One region of the Pseudomonas sp. H3_A02 genome, then DNA from elsewhere that is predicted to be linked to it. Evidence: predicted binding sites of a transcription regulator. Region 1 holds the regulator's gene; the other holds the start of a gene.
What was found. Region 1 encodes sigma-54, which starts transcription at its own class of promoters, with help from an activator protein. Its sites were predicted from a motif close to ANTGGCATNNANNTTGCTNT; they were not measured.
Positions count from the first base shown of each region.

Region 1 (9,986 bases):
CGGCGGCGTGTAACCCCGACACCTGTGTGGAGGACTCATCATGGAACACTGGAAACGTACGATCGAACGAGCCAATCGCTGTTTCATGCTGGGCGAGCTGGTGGATGCCCGCGAAGCCTACCTGCAAGCCCTGGCGCTGGCCCAGGTGTTATTCGAGCGCTGGGCGGATGCCGACGAAGCGGTCGCCGCTTGCGTCGTCTCCCATCACAACCTGGCGGACCTGCACTTGCGCTTGAACCAGCCGGAGGAGAGCGCCGAATACTTGTGTGCGATCCACCAACGGTTGTTGCAGACGATGCAGGACGAACGCCTGACACCGGCCCTGCGCGCCGCCGCGCAGCGCCAGAGCCACAAGACCTACGTCGAACTGCTGAATTTCATCAGCGAGCACGGTGAGTACCCCCGCACCCAACGCCTGCTGCATTGCAATGCCGCTACGTCCCGGCAGCGCAATGCCCCTCTTCATCATGGAGTTCATTGAACATGGCCTTTACCTTGCCTGCATTGCCCTACGCCTACGATGCCCTGGAACCGCACATCGATGCGCAAACCATGGAGATCCACTACACCAAGCACCACCAGACCTATATCAATAACCTCAACGCGGCGGTGGACGGCACTGAATACGCCGGGTGGCCCGTCGAAAAACTGGTGTCCAGCGTGGAGCAGTTGCCGCCAAGCCTGAAGGCTGCGGTGATCAACCAGGGCGGTGGCCATGCCAATCATTCGTTGTTCTGGGAGGTGATGACGCCCCAGGGCGGCGGCCTGCCCGAGGGCGCCCTGGCGGCGGCGATCGATGCGCAACTGGGCGGTATCGAGCGTTTCAAGGAGGCTTTCACCAAAGCGGCGCTGACCCGTTTCGGCAGCGGCTGGGCCTGGTTGAGTGTGACCCCGCAAAAGACCCTGGTGGTGGAAAGCAGCGGCAACCAGGACAGTCCGCTGATGAATGGCAACACGCCGATTCTTGGCCTGGACGTCTGGGAGCACGCCTATTACCTGCGCTACCAGAACCGTCGTCCGGAATACATCAATGCGTTCTACAACGTGATCAATTGGCCTGAAGTCGCCCGACGCTATCAGGCGGCGCTGGCTTCGAGTCCTTCATGAACACCCGCCAAGGCTGACTATGGATACTCAAACACTGGCGATTGGAAGCGGACGGATGTTCCGCTATGCCTTGGGGTCGTTGCTGCTGTTGGCCGGGATGACGTTGTTGGCGGCCCAGGGCCTGGCGTGGCTGGACCTGGAGCCCAGGTTGTTGCGTGCCTTTCAGGGCGGCGGGCTTTGTGCCTTGGGCACCGCGTTGGGGGCGGTGCCGGTGCTGGTCATCCGGCGCATGCCCCAGGCCGTGAGCGATTCGCTGCTGGGCTTCGGTGCCGGGGTGATGCTTGCCGCCACGGCGTTTTCGCTGATCGTGCCGGGCATTGCCGCGGCCGAGCAGTTGGGGCTCACGCCTTGGGCCGCCAGCGGCCTTATCTGTGTCGGGATTATGTCGGGGGCGTTCGGGCTGTATCTGGTGGACCGCAAGGTCTCGGCCAGCCCCGAAAGGATGGTGGTGGCACCAGGACGTCCGATTATTGCGCCGCGGATCTGGTTGTTCGTGTTTGCCATCATCGCCCACAACATTCCGGAAGGCATGGCGGTGGGCGTATCGGCGGGTGGCGGCATGCCGGATGCCGACAGCCTGGCGATGGGCATCGCTTTGCAGGATGTCCCCGAAGGGTTGGTGATCGCGCTGGTGCTGGCCGCGGCGGGCATGTCGCGGGTCAAGGCGTTCCTGATTGGCGCGGCGTCAGGGCTGGTCGAGCCGGTGTTCGCGCTGTTGTGCGCCTGGTTGGTGAGCCTGGCCGAGATGCTCTTGCCCCTGGGCCTGGCGTTGGCGGCCGGGGCGATGTTGCTGGTGGTGACCCACGAGGTCATTCCCGAATCCCGCCGCAATGGTCACGAGAAACTGGCGAGCCTGGGGTTGTTGGTGGGGTTCTGTCTGATGATGGTGCTGGATACGGCGTTGGGCTGACGGCGAAGGGCGCGAATCCACACCTGTGGTGAGATTTATCTGTGGGAGCAAGGCTTGCCCGCGATGCAGGCGCCGCGATTGTGCAGGTTATCCGCGTTATCGTTCATCGCGAGCAAGCTTTGCTCCCACAAAAAATCCCTTTGCCACAACTGGCTCGACTCGAGTCTTGGGGCCGTTATTCGCCTTCGTCGAAGTATCTGTTGATCAGGTCAACCAGGGCCTCCATCGCTTCCTGCGCTTTCTCCCCTTCAGTGCTCAGGTGAATCTTGGTGCCCTTGCCGGCCGCGAGCATCATCATTGCCATGATGCTTTTACCGTCGACCGTGGACTCTGGCGTACGCCCGACCCTGATCGTGGTATCCGGAAAACTCCCCGCCACACCTACAAATTTTGCCGACGCCCGGGCATGCAAACCCAGCTTGTTGATGATTTCAATTTCCTGAGCAGGCATCGCGATGTGAATCCTTTAGCTGAGGTCGCGGTGGCGAACCTGGACATTCTTCAGGGATTGTTGCAGGAGCTGACCCAGGCGTTCGGTCAGGTAGACGGAGCGGTGATGACCGCCGGTACAGCCGATGGCGATCGTGACATAGGCGCGGTTGCTCGCGGCAAAGCGGGGGAGCCATTTGAGCAGGTAGCTGGAGATGTCCTGGTACATTTCCTCGACATCCGGCTGTGCGGCCAGGTAGTCGATCACCGGTTGATCAAGCCCGGACTGCTCACGCAATTCCGGTTTCCAATACGGGTTGGGCAGGCAACGCACATCGAACACCAGGTCGGCGTCTACCGGCATGCCACGCTTGAAGCCGAACGATTCCACCAGGAACGCCGTGCCCGGCTCCGGTTGGTTCAGCAGGCGCAGCTTGATCGTGTCACGCAACTGGTACAGGTTCAGGTGCGTGGTGTTGACCTTCAGGTCCGCCAGGTCGGCGATCGGCCCCAACAGCTGACTTTCATCCTCGATGGCTTCGGCCAGGGAGCGGTTGGCGTTGCTCAGGGGGTGACGCCGACGGGTTTCGGAAAAACGCTTGAGCAGCGTCTCCTCATCGGCATCCAGGTACAGCACGTCGCACTGGATATGCCGGCTGCGCACTTCTTCGAGCAGTTCAGGAAAACGCGACAGGTGGCTCGGCAGGTTGCGCGCATCGATGGACACCGCCACCAGCGGCTGCGCCAGCTCGGTGTGGATCAGGGCGCGTTCGGCCAGTTCCGGCAGCAGGCCGGCGGGCAGGTTGTCGATGCAATAGTAGCCGCTGTCCTCAAGCACGTTGAGGGCCGTGCTTTTACCGGAGCCGGAGCGGCCACTGACGATGATCATGCGCATGTTTAATGACCGTTCTGCTCGTCCAGGACCACCTGGTACAAAGCTTCGTTACTCGGCGCGCTGCGCAGTTTTTCGCGCACTTCCTTGCGGTCCAGCATGCTGGCTATCTGGCGCAGCAGCTCAAGATGCGCATCGGTCGCCGCTTCCGGAACCAGCAATACAAACAGCAGGTCGACCGGAGCGCCGTCGATGGCGTCGAAATCTATGGGGGTATCAAGGTGCAACAACGCGCTGATCGGCGCGGCACAACCCTTGAGACGGCAGTGAGGAATGGCGATGCCGTTGCCAAAACCGGTGGAACCGAGTTTTTCACGGGCAACCAGGGCCTCGAAGACGTCTTGCATTCCCAGATCCGGCACCTCGCGGTGGATCAGGTTGGCAATTTGTTCGAGGGCTTTCTTTTTACTGCCGCCCGGCGCGTTCACTTGGGAACGGCCGGGGGTCAGGATGGTTTCTAGTCGGATCATGGATTGGGGGGGTTAACGACCGGTCGCGCCCTGGAGGAGGCTCTGGGTCTTTTCCTTATGCTTTTTGAGTTGGCGATCCAGCTTGTCGGTCAGCAGGTCAATCGCGGCATACATGTCTGTGTGCTCTGCGTTGGCAACCACTTCTCCGCCGGGGATATGCAGCGTGGCTTCGATTTTCTGCAGCAGCTTCTCGACGTTCATCGTGACTTGCACGTTGGTGATCTTGTCGAAATGCCTCTCCAATCGGTCGAGTTTTTCGCCGATGTAGGTGCGCAGGGGTTCGGTCACTTCCAGTTGGTGTCCACTGATGTTGACTTGCATACAGCTTCTCCTTCGTTGCCAGTGCATAAAGCGGCAGGCAGAAATGCCTGCCACTGGAACGCTGTGGCGTGGCCTGTTACATCAGCCGCTTGCGTTCGCTCGAAGGCGCGATCCCGAGGGATTCGCGGTACTTGGCGACGGTACGGCGGGCCACCTGAATGCCTTGTGCCTCCAGTAAACCAGCGATCTTGCTGTCACTCAACGGCTTTTTCTGATTTTCCGCGGCCACCAGTTTTTTGATGATCGCGCGGATGGCCGTGGACGAGCATTCGCCGCCTTCGGAGGTGCTGACATGGCTGGAGAAAAAGTATTTCAATTCATAGATGCCCCGGGGGGTATGCATGAATTTCTGGGTGGTCACCCGGGAAATCGTCGATTCGTGCATGCCCACCGCTTCGGCAATGTCATGCAGGACCAATGGTTTCATCGCTTCATCGCCGTACTCCAGGAAGCCTCGCTGGTGCTCGACGATCTGGGTGGCTACTTTCATCAGGGTTTCGTTGCGGCTTTGCAGGCTCTTGATGAACCAGCGGGCTTCCTGCAACTGGTTGCGCATGAAGGTGTTATCGGCGCTGGTGTCGGCGCGCTTGACGAAACCGGCGTACTGGGCATTGACCCGCAGCTTGGGCACCGACTCCTGGTTGAGCTCCACCAGCCAGCGATCGTTGTGCTTGCGCACGATCACGTCGGGGACCACGTACTCAGGCTCGGTGGATTCGATCTGCGAGCCGGGGCGGGGGTTGAGGCTCTGCACCAGCTCGATGACCTGGCGCAGTTCATCTTCCTTGAGCTTCATGCGACGCATCAATTGGCTGTAGTCGCGACCGCCCAGCAGGTCGATGTAATCGGTGACCAGTCGCTTGGCTTCGGCCAGCCATGGCGTCTTGGCGGATAACTGGCGCAATTGCAGCAACAGGCACTCGCCCAGGTTGCGGGCGCCGATGCCGGCCGGTTCGAATTGCTGGATGCGATGGAGAACGGCTTCGATCTCGTCCAGCTCGATGTCGAGCTCGGGGTCGAAGGCTTCGAGGATTTCTTCGAGGGTCTCGTCCAGGTAGCCCTGGTTGTTGATGCAATCGATCAGCGTCACGGCGATCAGGCGATCGGTGTCGGACATCGGCGCCAGGTTCAGTTGCCACAACAGGTGGCTTTGCAGGCTCTCACCGGCAGAGGTGCGGGTGGTGAAGTCCCACTCGTCGTCATCGCTGCTGGGCAGGTTGCTGGCGCTGGTCTGGTAGACATCTTCCCAGGCCGTGTCCACGGGCAGCTCGTTGGGAATGCGTTCGTTCCATTCGCCATCCTCGAGGTTGTCCACCGTCGGGGCGGCTTCCTGGTAGGACGGTTCCGGGATCTCGGTGTTGGGCTTCTGCTCGACGTTGTCGGCCAGCGGGTCTGTGTTATCGAAGTCGTCGCCTTCTTCCTGGCGTTCGAGCATCGGATTGGACTCCAGGGCCTCCTGGATTTCCTGTTGCAGGTCCAGGGTCGACAATTGGAGCAGGCGGATGGCCTGTTGCAGCTGCGGTGTCATCGTCAGCTGCTGGCCCATTCTCAAGACTAGCGATGGTTTCATGGCAGGGGCTTAACACCTTATTCGCCGGCGCACATGCGCCATCCACTACAGGGCGCCGGAGCGCCAAACTTAAGCAAATTATATGCCTGAAACTGAAGTGTTTGCCTAGAGCGTCGCCATAATAAAATTAAACGACGCCCGGGCAATTCGCCAGACACGTGTGCTTACAGGCGGAACTCATGGCCCAGGTACACTTCCTTGACCAGGTCATTGGCCAGGATCGCGGCGGAGTCACCTTCGGCGATCAATTGGCCGTCATTGACAATGTAGGCGGTTTCGCAGATGTCCAGGGTCTCGCGCACGTTGTGGTCGGTGATCAGCACACCGATACCCTTGGCCTTGAGGTGATGGATGATCTGCTTGATGTCGCCCACCGAAATCGGGTCCACGCCGGCGAACGGTTCGTCGAGCAGGATGAACTTCGGTGCGGTGGCCAGGGCGCGGGCGATTTCCACACGACGCCGTTCACCACCCGACAGGCTCATGCCCAGGTTGTCGCGAATGTGGCTGATGTGGAATTCCTGCAGCAGGCTTTCCAGTTCCTGGCGACGGCCGGCCTTGTCGAGTTCCTTGCGGGTCTCGAGGATCGCCATGATGTTGTCGGCTACCGACAGTTTGCGGAAGATCGACGCTTCTTGCGGCAAATAGCCGATACCTGCCTTCGCCCGGCCGTGCATCGGCTGGTGGCTGACATCCAGGTCGTCGATCAACACGCGCCCCTGATCGGCCTGGACCAGGCCGACGATCATGTAGAAGCAAGTGGTCTTGCCCGCGCCGTTAGGACCGAGCAGACCAACGATCTGGCCGCTGTCGATGGACAGGCTGACATCACGCACGACTTGACGGCTCTTGTAGCTCTTGGCCAAGTGCTGAGCTTTCAGAGTTGCCATTACTGGGCCTTCTGCTCGTCGGTTTTCTTTTTCGGCTGGATCACCATGTCGATGCGCGGACGCGACTCGGTCACCTTGCTACCGGTGGCGCGACCGGCACTGGCCAGCTTCTTGACCGTGTCGTAGACGATTTTCTCGCCCTGGGTAACGTTGTTGTCCTTGTCGACGACCTTGGCGCGGTCGATCAGGACCACGCGATCCTGGGAGGCGTGGTACTGGATGGTCACCCCGTAGCCCTGGACGGGCTTAGTGTCGCCCACGGTTTGCATCTGCTCGAAATAGGCCAGGTTGCCCACCGAAGTCACCACATCGATATCGCCAGCTGGGGTGCGGGTGATGGTCACGGTGTTGCCGGTGACCTTCATCGAGCCCTGGGTGATGATCACGTCGCCTTTATAGGTGGCGACGCCATTCTTGTCGTCGAGTTGGGCGTCGTCGGCCTGGATGCGGATAGGCTGGTCGCGGTCGTTGGGAAGAGCCCAGGCGCTCGCGCTTCCCAGTGCTGCGCCCAGACTGAGCAAAATAGGGAGGGTTTTAGCGAGCTTCATACTGTCCTCTTACGTTCGATAGCAGGTGTATCCTGCTTTCCTTCAAATACGCTTTCATTCCCGTGCCGGTCGATACACCCCCGGCGCCGTCGATTCTAACGGGTTGCTCGGTCTGCGCATATTCTTGCTGTGGGAATACGGTCATGCGTGTGCTGGTGATGATGGTCGTGCGGTTTTTCTCGTCGGTTCGGGCAACGCGTACCGAGTCGATCAGTTCCACTTCGGTGCCGCCGGAATTGACTTCGGCGTGCTCGCTCTGCACATGCCACGGGAATTCGGTGCCGCGGAACATGTTCAGGTCCGGTTTGGTGACCAGCGTAATGTCAGTGGCCTTTACGTGGTCGACCTTGTCGGACGTCATCTCATATTGCACTTTGCCGTCGGGCAGGTACTGCAGGGTATGGGTGTTGGTCGCGTACCAGTCGATCCGCTCCTCGACCTGGGGTGTAGTTTGGTCGAGAAACCGTTCGGGGCTGATGTTCCAATAGCCCACTGCGGCGAAAATCGCCGCGATACAGGCAAACACCACAATGGTGCGAATCTTTTTGCTCAGCATAAATGGCTCACAGGTACGCGGCGTTGGCCGCTTCGAGGCGGCCCTGGGCGCGCAGGATCAGTTCACAGAACTCGCGGGCCGCACCTTCGCCGCCTCGCGCCGTGGTGACGCCGTGGGCGTGCTCGCGGACGAAGCTGGCCGCATTGGCGACCGCCATGCCCAGGCCGACCCGGCGAATTACCGGCAGGTCCGGCAGGTCGTCACCGAGGTAGGCCACCTGTTCATAGCTTAGGTTGAGTTGACCCAGAAGCTCGTCCAGCACCACCAGTTTGTCCTCGCGCCCTTGGTAAAGGTGCGGGATGCCGAGGTTCTTCGCGCGCCGCTCGACCACTGGGGTCTTTCGGCCGCTGATGATAGCGGTCTGTACGCCGGCGGCCATCAGCATCTTGATGCCCTGGCCATCGAGGGTGTTGAAGGTCTTGAATTCGCTACCGTCTTCGAGGAAGTACAGGCGACCGTCAGTCAGCACGCCGTCCACATCGAACACGGCCAGCTTGATGGCTTTGCCCCGTTGCAACAGGTCTGTGTTCATTTACATGACTCCCGCACGCAGCAAATCGTGCATGTTCAGGGCGCCCACCGGACGGTCGTCGTCGTCGACGACCACCAGGGCGCTGATCTTGTGGTCTTCCATGATTTTCAGGGCCTCGGCGGCGAGCATCTCGGCGCGGGCAGTCTTGCCGTGAGGCGTCATGACTTGCTCGATGGTCGCGCTATGAATGTCGATGGTGCGGTCCAGGGTGCGGCGCAGGTCGCCGTCGGTAAAGATCCCGGCGAGCTTGCCGTCGGTCTCCAGGACTACGGTCATGCCCAGTCCCTTGCGGGTCATTTCCATCAACGCGTCCTTGAGCAGCGTGCCGCGCAGTACCTGTGGCAATTCCTGGCCGGCGTGCATCACGTTTTCGACTTTCAGCAACAGGCGACGGCCAAGGGCGCCACCGGGGTGGGAAAAGGCGAAATCTTCGGCGGTGAAACCCCGGGCTTCCAGCAGCGCCACGGCCAGTGCATCGCCCATGACCAGCGCCGCGGTGGTGGAGGAGGTCGGCGCCAGGTTCAGCGGGCAGGCTTCGTGTTCGACATGGACGTTGAGGTTCACTTCGGCGGCCTTGGCCAGCGGCGAGGCGGGGTTGCCGGTCACGCTGATCAACTGGATGCCCAGGCGCTTGATCAGCGGCAGCAGGGTGATGATCTCATTGGTGGAGCCGGAGTTGGACAGGGCCAGGATGACGTCGTCCCGGGTAATCATGCCCATGTCCCCGTGGCTGGCTTCGGCCGGATGGACGAAAAAAGCCGTGGTGCCGGTGCTGGCGAGGGTGGCGGCGATCTTGTTGCCGATGTGCCCGGACTTACCCATGCCGACCACGACCACGCGGCCCTTGCTGGCCAGAATCATCTCGCAGGCGCGTACGAAATCAGCGTCGATATGGGGCAGCAAGCCTTGCACGGCTTCGAGCTCTAGGCGGATGGTACGTTGTGCCGATTGAATCAGGTCGCTGGATTGGCTCATGTCAGAAATCGTATAGCCCGATGAAAAGGCGGCGATTATAGCGGCAATGAACAATTCCCTCACGTAAGTTCGTCATGCTTTGTTCGAGGGGCCGCAACGATTGACATAAAATGTGGCTTTTTCCTTAAGCCAGGCTTAACGGGCGGGGCGTTGGCCTTGGGCGCTTGGCTGTTGCAGTGATATAGTTCGCCGCCGGTTCGCGTGCCCGGCGGTACCGGCGCTTGTCGGCTGCCCGGGGCATTCGAATGTGAGGCTGCATCGCAAGGAGTTTAGATGAGTGCCGACAACGCCTACGCGGTCGAGCTGAAGGGACTGTCCTTCAAGCGAGGGACGCGCAGCATTTTCAATGACATCGATATTCGCATACCACGGGGCAAGGTCACCGGCATCATGGGGCCGTCCGGGTGTGGCAAGACCACGTTGCTGCGGCTGATGGGGGCACAACTGCGCCCCAGCGCCGGCGAAGTCTGGGTCAATGGCCAGAATCTTCCCCAATTGTCTCGCAGCGACCTGTTCGATGCGCGCAAGCACATGGGCGTACTGTTCCAGAGCGGCGCGCTGTTTACCGACCTTGATGTGTTCGAGAACGTGGCGTTCCCACTGCGAGTCCATACCGACCTGCCGGAAGAGATGATTCGCGACATCGTCCTGCTCAAGTTGCAGGCCGTCGGGCTGCGCGGGGCCATCGACCTGATGCCGGACGAACTGTCCGGCGGCATGAAGCGTCGCGTCGCCTTGGCGCGGGCGATTGCCCTCGATCCGAAGATCCTTATGTACGACGAGCCC
Region 1 is NZ_CP162807.1:125,849-135,834, reverse strand. It holds gene AB4N80_RS00645 (class II fumarate hydratase) at 1-13, shown strand, start outside; gene AB4N80_RS00640 (hypothetical protein) at 41-481, shown strand; gene AB4N80_RS00635 (superoxide dismutase) at 484-1,107, shown strand; gene AB4N80_RS00630 (ZIP family metal transporter) at 1,127-2,017, shown strand; gene AB4N80_RS00625 (HPr family phosphocarrier protein) at 2,193-2,468, opposite strand; gene rapZ (RNase adapter RapZ) at 2,484-3,341, opposite strand; gene ptsN (PTS IIA-like nitrogen regulatory protein PtsN) at 3,344-3,808, opposite strand; gene hpf (ribosome hibernation-promoting factor, HPF/YfiA family) at 3,821-4,129, opposite strand; gene AB4N80_RS00605 (RNA polymerase factor sigma-54) at 4,206-5,699, opposite strand; gene lptB (LPS export ABC transporter ATP-binding protein) at 5,864-6,589, opposite strand; gene lptA (lipopolysaccharide transport periplasmic protein LptA) at 6,589-7,137, opposite strand; gene lptC (LPS export ABC transporter periplasmic protein LptC) at 7,124-7,693, opposite strand; gene AB4N80_RS00585 (KdsC family phosphatase) at 7,701-8,225, opposite strand; gene AB4N80_RS00580 (KpsF/GutQ family sugar-phosphate isomerase) at 8,226-9,200, opposite strand; gene AB4N80_RS00575 (ATP-binding cassette domain-containing protein) at 9,474-9,986, shown strand, end outside.

Region 2 (9,986 bases), 950 kb from region 1:
TCAGGGTATAGGCCTGTTCTTCGTTGCACTCCTTCATCTTCATCAGCATGCCCTTGGCCAGTTCGATGCGCTTGCGTTCGGCCAGTTGCTGGTCCCGGGCCAGGAGTTGGGCACGCAGGGCCTGGTCGCTTTCGAAGCGGGCCATGGCCACGTCGAGGATCGGTTGCAGGCGCGCAGCGTGGATGCCTTCGACGATGTAGGCACTGACGCCCGACTTGATCGCCTGGCGCATCACATTGGGGTCGTGCTCGTCGGTAAACATGACGATCGGTCGTGGCTGGTCGCGGCTGACCAGCACCACTTGTTCCATCACATCGCGTCCGGGTGACTCGGTATCGATCAGGATCACGTCCGGACGCACCGTTTCGACGCGCGCCGGCAGGTCGATGGTCAGGCCGGATTCGTCGATCACTTCGAAGCCGGCCTCAATCAGGGCAGCCTTGAGGCGGCCGACTTTTTTCGCGGTGTCGTTGATCAGCAGGATACGCAGCATGGTCGTGGCTCCTGTCAGCGGCTGGCGAGAAGGGGAGCCGCATCGCTCAAGGCGTGCAGTTTGAAGCTGCGGGCGTACCCGGCCGGGTCCGAGCCGTCCCAGGTGGTGCCGTCGATCAGTTGGCTGCTGCGCATGTCCTGGTCCGGAGACGCGATGTCGAGTGCAGCGCAGGCTTCACGGTACAGCTTGAGCTGCTGGACGTCCCTGGCCACGGCCAGGTAATCCGGGTCTTCACGCAGCAGGCCCCAGCGACGGAACTGGGTCATGAACCACATGCCGTCGGACAGGTACGGCAGGTTCACTTCGCCGCCGCCATGAAAGCGCATCGCGTGGGGATCCTGCCAGCTGTTGCCCAAGCCGTCGGCATAGATCCCCAGCAGGCGCGGCTCGATGCAGTCCAGTGGGGCATCGAGGTATTCCGGTGCACTCAATAGTTGCGCGGTGCTGCGACGGTTTTCGCTGCTTTGTTCGATGAAGCGGCTGGCTTCGAGGATCGCCATCACCAAGGCCCGGGCGGTATTGGGGTATTGCTCGACGAACGCCCGGGTGCAGCCCAGGACTTTTTCCGGGTGGTCGGGCCAGATGGTCTGGGTAGTCGCCAAGGTAAAACCGAGGTTTTGCTTCACCGCGCTGGCGCACCAAGGCTCGCCGACGCAAAACCCATCGATGCGCCCGGCTTGCAGGTGCGCGATCATTTGCGGCGGCGGTACCACCACGCTGTCGACGTCCGACAAGGGGTGGATGCCCTGGGCTGCAAGCCAGTAATAGAGCCACATGGCGTGGGTGCCGGTGGGGAAGGTCTGGGCGAAGGTCAGTTTCGGGCGAGTTTGGTGCACGTGCCGTTCCAGTGCTTCAGGACTGGTCACGCCTTGGGCCTGCAGGCCATGGGACAGGTTGATGCTCTGGCCGTTCTGGTTCAGCCCCATCAGCACCGCCATGTCGGTCGGTGCGACCCCGCCAATGCCCAAGTGCACGGCGTAGACCAGGCCATACAGGCTGTGGGCGGCATCGATTTCACCGCTGACCAGCTTGTCCCGCAGGTTGGCCCAGGACGCCTGGCGCTTGAGGTTCAGGGTCAGGCCGTAGGGCTGGGCGAAGCCCTGGGTGGCGGCCACGACCACCGGGGCGCAGTCGCTCAAGGCCATGAAACCGAGGTTGACCGCGCTCTTTTCCGGGGCATCGCTGCCATTGACCCAGGCCAGGGGGTTGGCTGGAACTTCATTCATCGGTATCACCTTCCGCATAAAAAAGCGCCGTGTCCGGGCTCAGGAGACCGGACGACGACGCCGTTGTCCCTTAAAACAGTGTGGCACTCATTCCGTCGCTGGCATGGGCGCTGATGACCAAAAGGGTGCAAGGCATATGCCAGCGCTATCGTTTTGTGCGGGCGCCTCGCTTGAGCCGCCGTTGCCCGGCTATAATCGCCGCCTCATTTCGTCGCCCGAGTCAAAGCCGCCCATGTACACCCTGGCCCGTGAACTGCTGTTCAAACTCTCCCCGGAAACTTCCCACGACCTGTCCCTGGACTTGATCGGCGCGGGCGGACGCCTCGGCCTCAACGGTTTGCTGTGCAAGGCGCCGGTGAAATTGCCGGTGACGGTCATGGGCCTGGAGTTTCCCAACCCGGTCGGGTTGGCGGCGGGCCTGGACAAGAATGGCGCGGCCATCGACGGCTTCGCCCAGTTGGGTTTCGGTTTCGTGGAAATCGGCACCGTCACTCCGCGCCCGCAGCCGGGCAACCCCAAGCCACGGCTCTTCCGCCTGCCGCAAGCCGAGGCGATCATCAATCGCATGGGCTTCAACAACCTGGGCGTCGACAACCTGCTGGCCCGCGTGGCCGCGGCCAAATACAAGGGCGTGCTCGGCATCAACATCGGCAAGAACTTCGACACGCCGGTGGAGCGCGCCGTCGACGACTACCTGATCTGCCTGGACAAGGTCTACGCCCACGCCAGCTACGTGACCGTCAACGTCAGCTCTCCCAACACCCCGGGGCTGCGCAGCCTGCAATTCGGTGATTCCCTCAAGCAACTGCTGGCCGACCTGGCCCGGCGTCGTGCGGAACTGGCTTTGACCCATGGTCGGCATGTGCCACTGGCGATCAAGATCGCCCCGGACATGACCGACGAAGAGACCAGCCAGGTGGCCCAGGCCCTGATCGAGACGGGCATGGACGCGGTGATCGCCACCAACACGACCCTGGGGCGCGAAGGCGTCGAAGGGCTGGAGCACGGTGACGAGGCGGGCGGTTTGTCTGGCGCGCCCGTGCGTGACAAGAGCACCCACACCGTGAAGGTGCTGGCCGCTGAGTTGGCGGGGCGCTTGCCGATCATCGCGGCGGGCGGGATTACCGAAGGCAGGCATGCCGCCGAGAAGATCACCGCCGGGGCGAGCCTGGTGCAGGTTTACTCGGGCTTCATCTACAAGGGGCCGGCGTTGATTCGTGAGTCGGTGGATGCGATTGCGGCGTTGGGTTGATTCAGGAGTGCTCGGCTCTATTGTGGCGAGCAGGTTTTCTGTGGGAGCAAAGCTTGCTCGCGATAAGGTCGCCTCGGTTCCAGACAGACCGCGTTGTCTTCATCGCGGGCAAGCCTTGCTCCCACAGGGCCTCGCCACAACATGTTGCAACTCAAGTTAATAACCCAGGCATTAAAAAGGGCTCCTCGAAGGAGCCCCCTGGGCCGTAGCCCGCCGCCCGGATGGGACGTGCGTGGTTAAATCGATATGGGTTTCAAATTGTCGAGTTCTTGAGTATTAAGCCCTGTGTCAGCCGACGGCGTGAAGTTCGTTGAGTCTATGGATACCCGCAGTGCCGGTCATACCGTCCCAGTTGTCGCCGCGTCCTTCTCGCCAGCCATTGATCCAGGCTTGACGTACCGACGGTAGAGTAAAGGGGCAAAGCTCACGGGATTTACCACCAACGCCATATTGGTAACCACGTAAAAATGCTCTTTCCAACGGATCACGCTTAAGTCTTCTCATAGGGTGTTGCCCTCACTTGTTGACTGTTACTTAGCGTCGACCTCTATCGAGGCCGGGGCAGAATCATTCTGCCGTTGGTGGCTCGTTGCCGGCGTGACGAGCCGAGGTGTTGACGCCGTTGCGACGTCAACCTGTGTTGAGTTCTAACCAAAGCGTCACAGGGATGGAATGATCGTTTTGTCATAAGCACGTAACAATAAAGATGTTAGGGCGATAAGTAACTTCATGTTCATTGACCGCTTTTGAGCAAGACCCCTGTATGATCGGCCCTGCGCCAAAGGGGACGGCCTTTCCTTGAATGAGAATGTCCCCCTGTTGCACTCAGGTACTATTCGACGAAAGGGTCGAGTTTTCACAATTTGTCGCACAGAATTTTTTACCTGCCTTCGCATCAAAGCTCTTTTAACCTGAGCGGCGAGGGCGGCACGGCACACATTCGTGCCACGCGGGTGCTCTTGAGAAAAGCACCTGACTGAACCCGGCCCGGCAATGCGTTGCCCGGCCCACTTAGCCAAAGGCTCTGGAAACCCCATGTCCGATCGTTTCGAACTCTTCCTCACCTGCCCCAAGGGCCTCGAAGGCCTGCTGATCGAGGAAGCCGTCGGGCTTGGCCTTGAAGAGGCGCGCGAGCACACCTCGGCCGTGCGCGGCATGGCCGACATGGAAACGGCTTATCGCCTGTGCCTGTGGTCGCGCCTGGCCAACCGCGTGTTGCTGGTGCTCAAGCGCTTCCCGATGAAGGATGCCGAAGACCTGTACCACGGTGTGCTGGGTGTCGACTGGCAAGACCATATGCTGGCCGATGGCACCTTGGCAGTGGAGTTCAGCGGTCATGGTTCGGGCATCGACAACACCCACTTCGGCGCCTTGAAGGTCAAGGACGCTATCGTCGACAAGCTGCGCACGCCATCGGGCGAGCGGCCGTCCATCGACAAGCTCAACCCGGACCTGCGCATCCACCTGCGCCTGGACCGTGGCGAAGCGATCCTCTCCCTCGACCTTTCCGGCCACAGCCTGCACCAGCGCGGTTATCGCCTGCAGCAAGGCGCCGCGCCGCTGAAGGAAAACCTCGCCGCCGCGATCCTGATCCGCGCCGGTTGGCCGCGCATTGCCGCTGAAGGCGGGGCGCTGGCCGACCCAATGTGCGGTGTCGGCACGTTCCTGGTGGAAGCCGGCATGATCGCCGCCGACATGGCGCCGAACCTGCGTCGCCAGCAGTGGGGCTTCACCGCCTGGCTCGGCCACGTGCCGGCGTTGTGGAAGAAGCTCCACGAAGAGGCCAGCGAACGCGCCGCCGCCGGGCTGGCCAAGCCGCCGTTGTGGATTCGCGGCTACGAAGCCGACCCACGGCTCATCCAACCGGGCCGCAACAACGTCGAGCGGGCGGGCCTGAGCGAGTGGATCAAGATCTATCAGGGCGAAGTTGCCACCTTCGAACCGCGTCCGGATCAGAACCAGAAAGGCCTGGTGATCTGCAACCCGCCGTACGGCGAGCGTCTGGGCGACGAAGCCAGCCTGCTTTATCTCTACCAGAACCTGGGCGAACGCCTGCGCCAGGCGTGCCTGAACTGGGAGGCGGCGGTGTTTACCGGTGCGCCGGACCTGGGCAAGCGCATGGGCATTCGCAGCCACAAGCAGTATTCGTTCTGGAACGGCGCCTTGCCGTGCAAGTTGTTGCTGATCAAGGTCCTGCCGGACCAGTTCGTCACTGGCGAGCGACGTACTCCGGAGCAACGCCAGGCCGAGCGCGAACAGGCCGCCTATGATCAAGCCCCCGAAGTACCGCAAGAGCGCCAGTACAACAAGAACGGTAACCCGATCAAACCGGCGCCGGCGCCGGCCCCTGTGGTCGAGCAGGCGCGGTTGAGCGAAGGCGGGCAGATGTTCGCCAATCGCCTGCAAAAGAACCTCAAGTTGCTGAGTAAATGGGCCAAGCGTGAAGGTGTGGACTGCTACCGCGTCTACGATGCCGACATGCCGGAATACTCCATGGCCATCGACCTCTATCACGACTGGGTTCACGTCCAGGAATACGTCGCGCCGAAGTCCATCGACCCGGAAAAGGCCTCGGCCCGGCTTTTCGACGCCCTGGCGGCGATTCCCCAGGCGCTGAACGTCGACAAGAGCCGGGTGGTGATCAAGCGTCGCGAGCGTCAGAGCGGCACCAAGCAGTACGAGCGCCAGAGCGCCCAGGGCAAGTTCACCGAGGTCAACGAAGGCGGCGTGAAGCTGTTGGTCAACCTCACCGACTACCTGGACACCGGGCTGTTTCTCGATCATCGGCCGATGCGCCTGCGGATCCAGAAAGAGGCAGCCGGCAAGCGGTTCCTCAACCTGTTCTGCTACACGGCGACCGCCAGCGTCCACGCGGCCAAGGGCGGTGCCCGGAGCACCACCAGTGTCGACTTGTCGAAAACCTACCTGGACTGGGCGCGACGCAACTTGTCGCTCAATGGTTTTTCCGACAAGAACCGCCTGGAGCAGGGTGACGTGATGGCATGGCTGGAAGCCAGTCGTGACGAGTACGACCTGATCTTCATCGACCCGCCGACCTTCTCCAACTCCAAGCGCATGGAAGGCGTGTTTGACGTGCAGCGCGATCACGTGCAGTTGCTGGACCTGGCCATGGCGCGCCTGGCCCCGGGCGGTGTGCTGTATTTCTCCAACAACTTCCGCAAGTTCCAACTCGAGGACAACCTCGGCGAGCGCTATGCGGTGGAAGAAATCACCGCCAAGACGATTGATCCGGATTTCGCCCGCAACGGCAAGATCCACCGTGCCTGGAAAATCATGGCCCGTTGATCGGGCCTGATTGGATCCACGAAGCCTTGTAATTCAGGGCTTCTAGCCTCGTTTGGGGCTGGCTAAAGTGATGGCGAATAGCTATAACTTAGGCTGTGTCCAGGGTTGTATCTATGCCTGGTCCCTTTGCGGGTTGTATTTATGGCATTGCATCAGGTGCGCCCCAGGATCCTGGGCTTTATCAGCGAAGATGTGTCGGCCTGGCTGGTGGCTTCGCTGGTGTTGCTGGCCGGTACCTTCCTGACCGGCGTGTTGAGCTGGGCGATGACGAACCTGTTCAATCAGCAATTGCGCCAGCGCTTCGAGTTGCACGTTGAGGAACGCTTCAGCCGCATCGAGGAACAATTCCAGGACGAGGAGCTACTCCTCGGCAGCCTCGGGCGCTTCTTTGCCAACTCCGAAGACGTTTCCAACCGAGAATTCCGTGGCTACGCCGACGCGCTGTTGCGCCGTACCCGGGCCTTCGTCTGGGCGCCCAGGGTACTTCGCGACGAACGGCAAGCGTTCGAACAGCAGGCGCAGGCCGAAGGGGCCGCTCAATTTGCGATCCGCGAGGCGGATGGCAACGGTGGCCTGCGGCAGGCCGCCGAACGGGACGAGTACGTTCCGGTGCTCTACATCCAGAGCCGGACTCCCTACGGTGCACCGCTGGGCCTGGATCTGCTTTCCGAACCCTTGCGCCGTGCCACCCTCCAGCGGGCTCGCCAGCGCGGCGGGCTGGTGGCCTCGCAACCGCTGGACTTGATGGACGGCGACCCGGTGTCTACCCACGGAATATTGCTGGTCGCGCCAGTCATCAGGGAATCGGCCAATGAACCGTTCGGCTACGTGGTGGCGGCTATCAGTATGTCGCAACTGGTGGGCGACGGACTGCCGGCGTCCAGTCACGACAATCTGTCGATGCGGGTCGTGGACCTGTCTGCCGAGAACGGTGCGCAGACGCTGTTCGAATCCCGCAACCAGCCGGGCCAGAGCGATTTGTCGGCGACCCGCCTGTTACGTCTGGCCGATCACGACTATCGGGTGGAGTTACGGCCCAGCCGGGTATTCCTGTCGACCAATCATTCTTCGGTCACCAGCCTGGTGATACTCGGCGGCTTGCTCAGCCTGCTGCTCAGCGCCTTGCTCTATGTGCTGGTCAGCCAGCGGCAGCGGGCCTTGAAACTGGTCGAGCAACGCACCCGTGAACTGCGCGCCCGGGAGCAGGAGCTGCGCGGTACTCATGGCCAATTGCGCGGCGTGCTGGATGCCGCGACCCAGGTCGCGATCATCGCCACGGACCTGCGCGGGGTCATCACCACCTTCAACGTCGGCGCCGAACAGATGCTCGGCTACCCGAGTTGCGAGGTGCTGCAAAGCATGACCCTGGAGAGCTTGCATGTGCCGCGCGAACTCCAGGCTCGGGCCGCCCAGCTTGGCGCGCGTTTTGGCAAACCGATTCCCACCTGCCACGCGATGTTGCTCGAGGGCGGCGAACAGGGTGGACAACAGGCGCGGGAATGGACGCTGGTGCGTCGCGATGGTAGCCACCTGACCGTGAACATGCTGGCTACACCGATGCTCGATGACCAGGGGTTGTGGGTCGGGCACCTGGCGATCTGCATCGACATCACCGAACGCAAGCGCGTTCACGAAGCGCTGGCGGCCCGTGATCTGTTGCTGAAAAAGCTCAGCGCCCACGTGCCCGGGGGGATTTACCAGTTCAAGATGGATTTCAATGATCGCTTCAGCGTGATCTATGCCAGCGACGGTATTCGTGACATCTATGAGCTGGAACCCGACGTACTGGTGCAGAACGCCGAGGCTATTTTCTCGCGTATTCACCCGTTGGACAGCACGCGCGTCCGTGCTTCGATTCGTGCTTCGGCCCATACCTTGAGCCCGTGGCGGGAAGAGTACCGGGTGCAATTGCCTTTACGCGGCCTGCGCTGGGTGCGCGGCGAGGCCACACCCGAGGAGTTGCCCGGCGGTGGGGTGTTGTGGCACGGCTACATCTCGGATATTTCCGACTTGAAACGGGTGGAAGAAGAACTACGGGCCTTGTCCGTGACCGACGCTTTGACCGGCATTCGCAACCGTCGTTATTTCCAGGAGCGGCTGACCTCGGAGATGGTCCGGGTTGAGCGCGGTTCGGGGGGGCTGGCGGTCATCATGCTCGACATCGACCACTTCAAGCGCATCAACGACCAGCACGGCCATGCGGTGGGCGACCGGGTGTTGCAGGCGGTCTGCCAGCGCATCGCCCAACGGTTGCGCCGCACCGATGTGTTCTGTCGGTTGGGTGGGGAAGAGTTCGTGGTGCTGTGTCCGGACACTGACAGTGACAGCGCCTACTCCCTGGCGCTGGAGCTGTGGGAAGGCTTGCGGGCTGCGCCCATCGACGATGTGGGCGTTGTCACCGCCAGCTTCGGCATCGCCACTTGGCGTGCCGGGGAGGGCGCCGATGCGCTGCTGCTCAGGGCCGATTCAGGCGTGTACGCGGCCAAGCAGGCCGGGCGGGACCGGGTCGAGACGCAGTTGGGTTAGCCATTTTGGCCGAGTCTGGGGGCGAAGGGTGTGGGAGCGGGCTTGCTCGCGAATGCGGTGTAACATTCAAGCATTGCATTGGCTGACACGCCGCCTTCGCGAGCAAGCCCGCTCCCACAGTTGATCTTCAGTGGGCAAAAAATCTGTGCTCGACACAAATCCCCTGTGGGAGCGAGCTTGATCTTCAGTGGGCCCAACATTCGAGTTCGACACAGATCCACTGTGGGAGCGAGCTTGCTCGCGATAGCGGTATGTCATTCAGCATTGATGTTTGCTGACCGACCGCATCGCGAGCAGGCTCGCTCCCACATTTGTACCTCTGATCACCACTGAATCTGTGGTGAGTCGGGGGTCAGAGCACCGAAGCCGTCTGTGGCAGTTTCGGCTGGCGGTACAGGTCCAGCAACACCTGGTCCAGCACTGACGAAGCGCCCCATGGCTTCGGATCGTTGAGGATCGCCACCACCGCCCAGGTGTTGCCATTGATGTCGCGGCTGTAGCCGGCGATGGCGCGGACGGTGTTCAGGGTCCCGGTCTTGACGTGGGCCTCGCCGGCCATGGCGGTGGTCTTCAGGCGTCTGCGCATGGTGCCGTCGGTGCCGGCAATTGGCATCGAACTGATGAACTCCGCCGAATACGGGCTGCGCCAGGCGGCTTGCAGCATCGCGGCCATTTCCCGGGCGCTGACCCGCTCGGCGCGGGACAGGCCGGAGCCGTTCTCCATTACCAGGTGCGGTGCGGTGATGCCTTTCTTGGCCAGCCACTGGCGCACCACCCGTTGCGCGGCCTTGGCGTCATCGCCGTCGGCTTCGTTACGGAACTGCGCGCCGAGGCTCAGGAACAGTTGCTGGGCCATGGTGTTGTTACTGTATTTGTTGATGTCGCGGATGATCTCCGCCAGGTCCGGAGAGAATGCCCGGGCCAGCACCTTGGCGTTGCTCGGGGTAGCGGCCAGGCGGTCCTTGCCCTGGATGCTGCCGCCCAGTTCCTTCCAGATCGCCCGCACGGCGCCAGCGGTGTAGGTGGCATGGTCCAGCAGCGACAGGTAGGTCTGGGAGCTGCAACCGTCACCGAGCTGGCCGCCGACGGTCACCGTCACGCTGCCGTCCGCCTGTGGCACCGGGTTGTAGCGCACGCCGCCGGCGCATTGTTTGGTATTGACCGCCTTGACCTGATTTTCGAT
Region 2 is NZ_CP162807.1:5,740,309-5,750,294, reverse strand. It holds gene AB4N80_RS25240 (ANTAR domain-containing response regulator) at 1-493, opposite strand, end outside; gene AB4N80_RS25235 (CmpA/NrtA family ABC transporter substrate-binding protein) at 508-1,719, opposite strand; gene AB4N80_RS25230 (quinone-dependent dihydroorotate dehydrogenase) at 1,952-2,971, shown strand; gene rmf (ribosome modulation factor) at 3,260-3,475, opposite strand; gene rlmKL (bifunctional 23S rRNA (guanine(2069)-N(7))-methyltransferase RlmK/23S rRNA (guanine(2445)-N(2))-methyltransferase RlmL) at 4,007-6,277, shown strand; gene AB4N80_RS25215 (GGDEF domain-containing protein) at 6,419-8,803, shown strand; gene dacB (D-alanyl-D-alanine carboxypeptidase/D-alanyl-D-alanine endopeptidase) at 9,156-9,986, opposite strand, start outside.
Region 2: AB4N80_RS25235 (CmpA/NrtA family ABC transporter substrate-binding protein) is a predicted target of sigma-54. The motif match lies at 1,844-1,863, and genes of this name have one in related genera.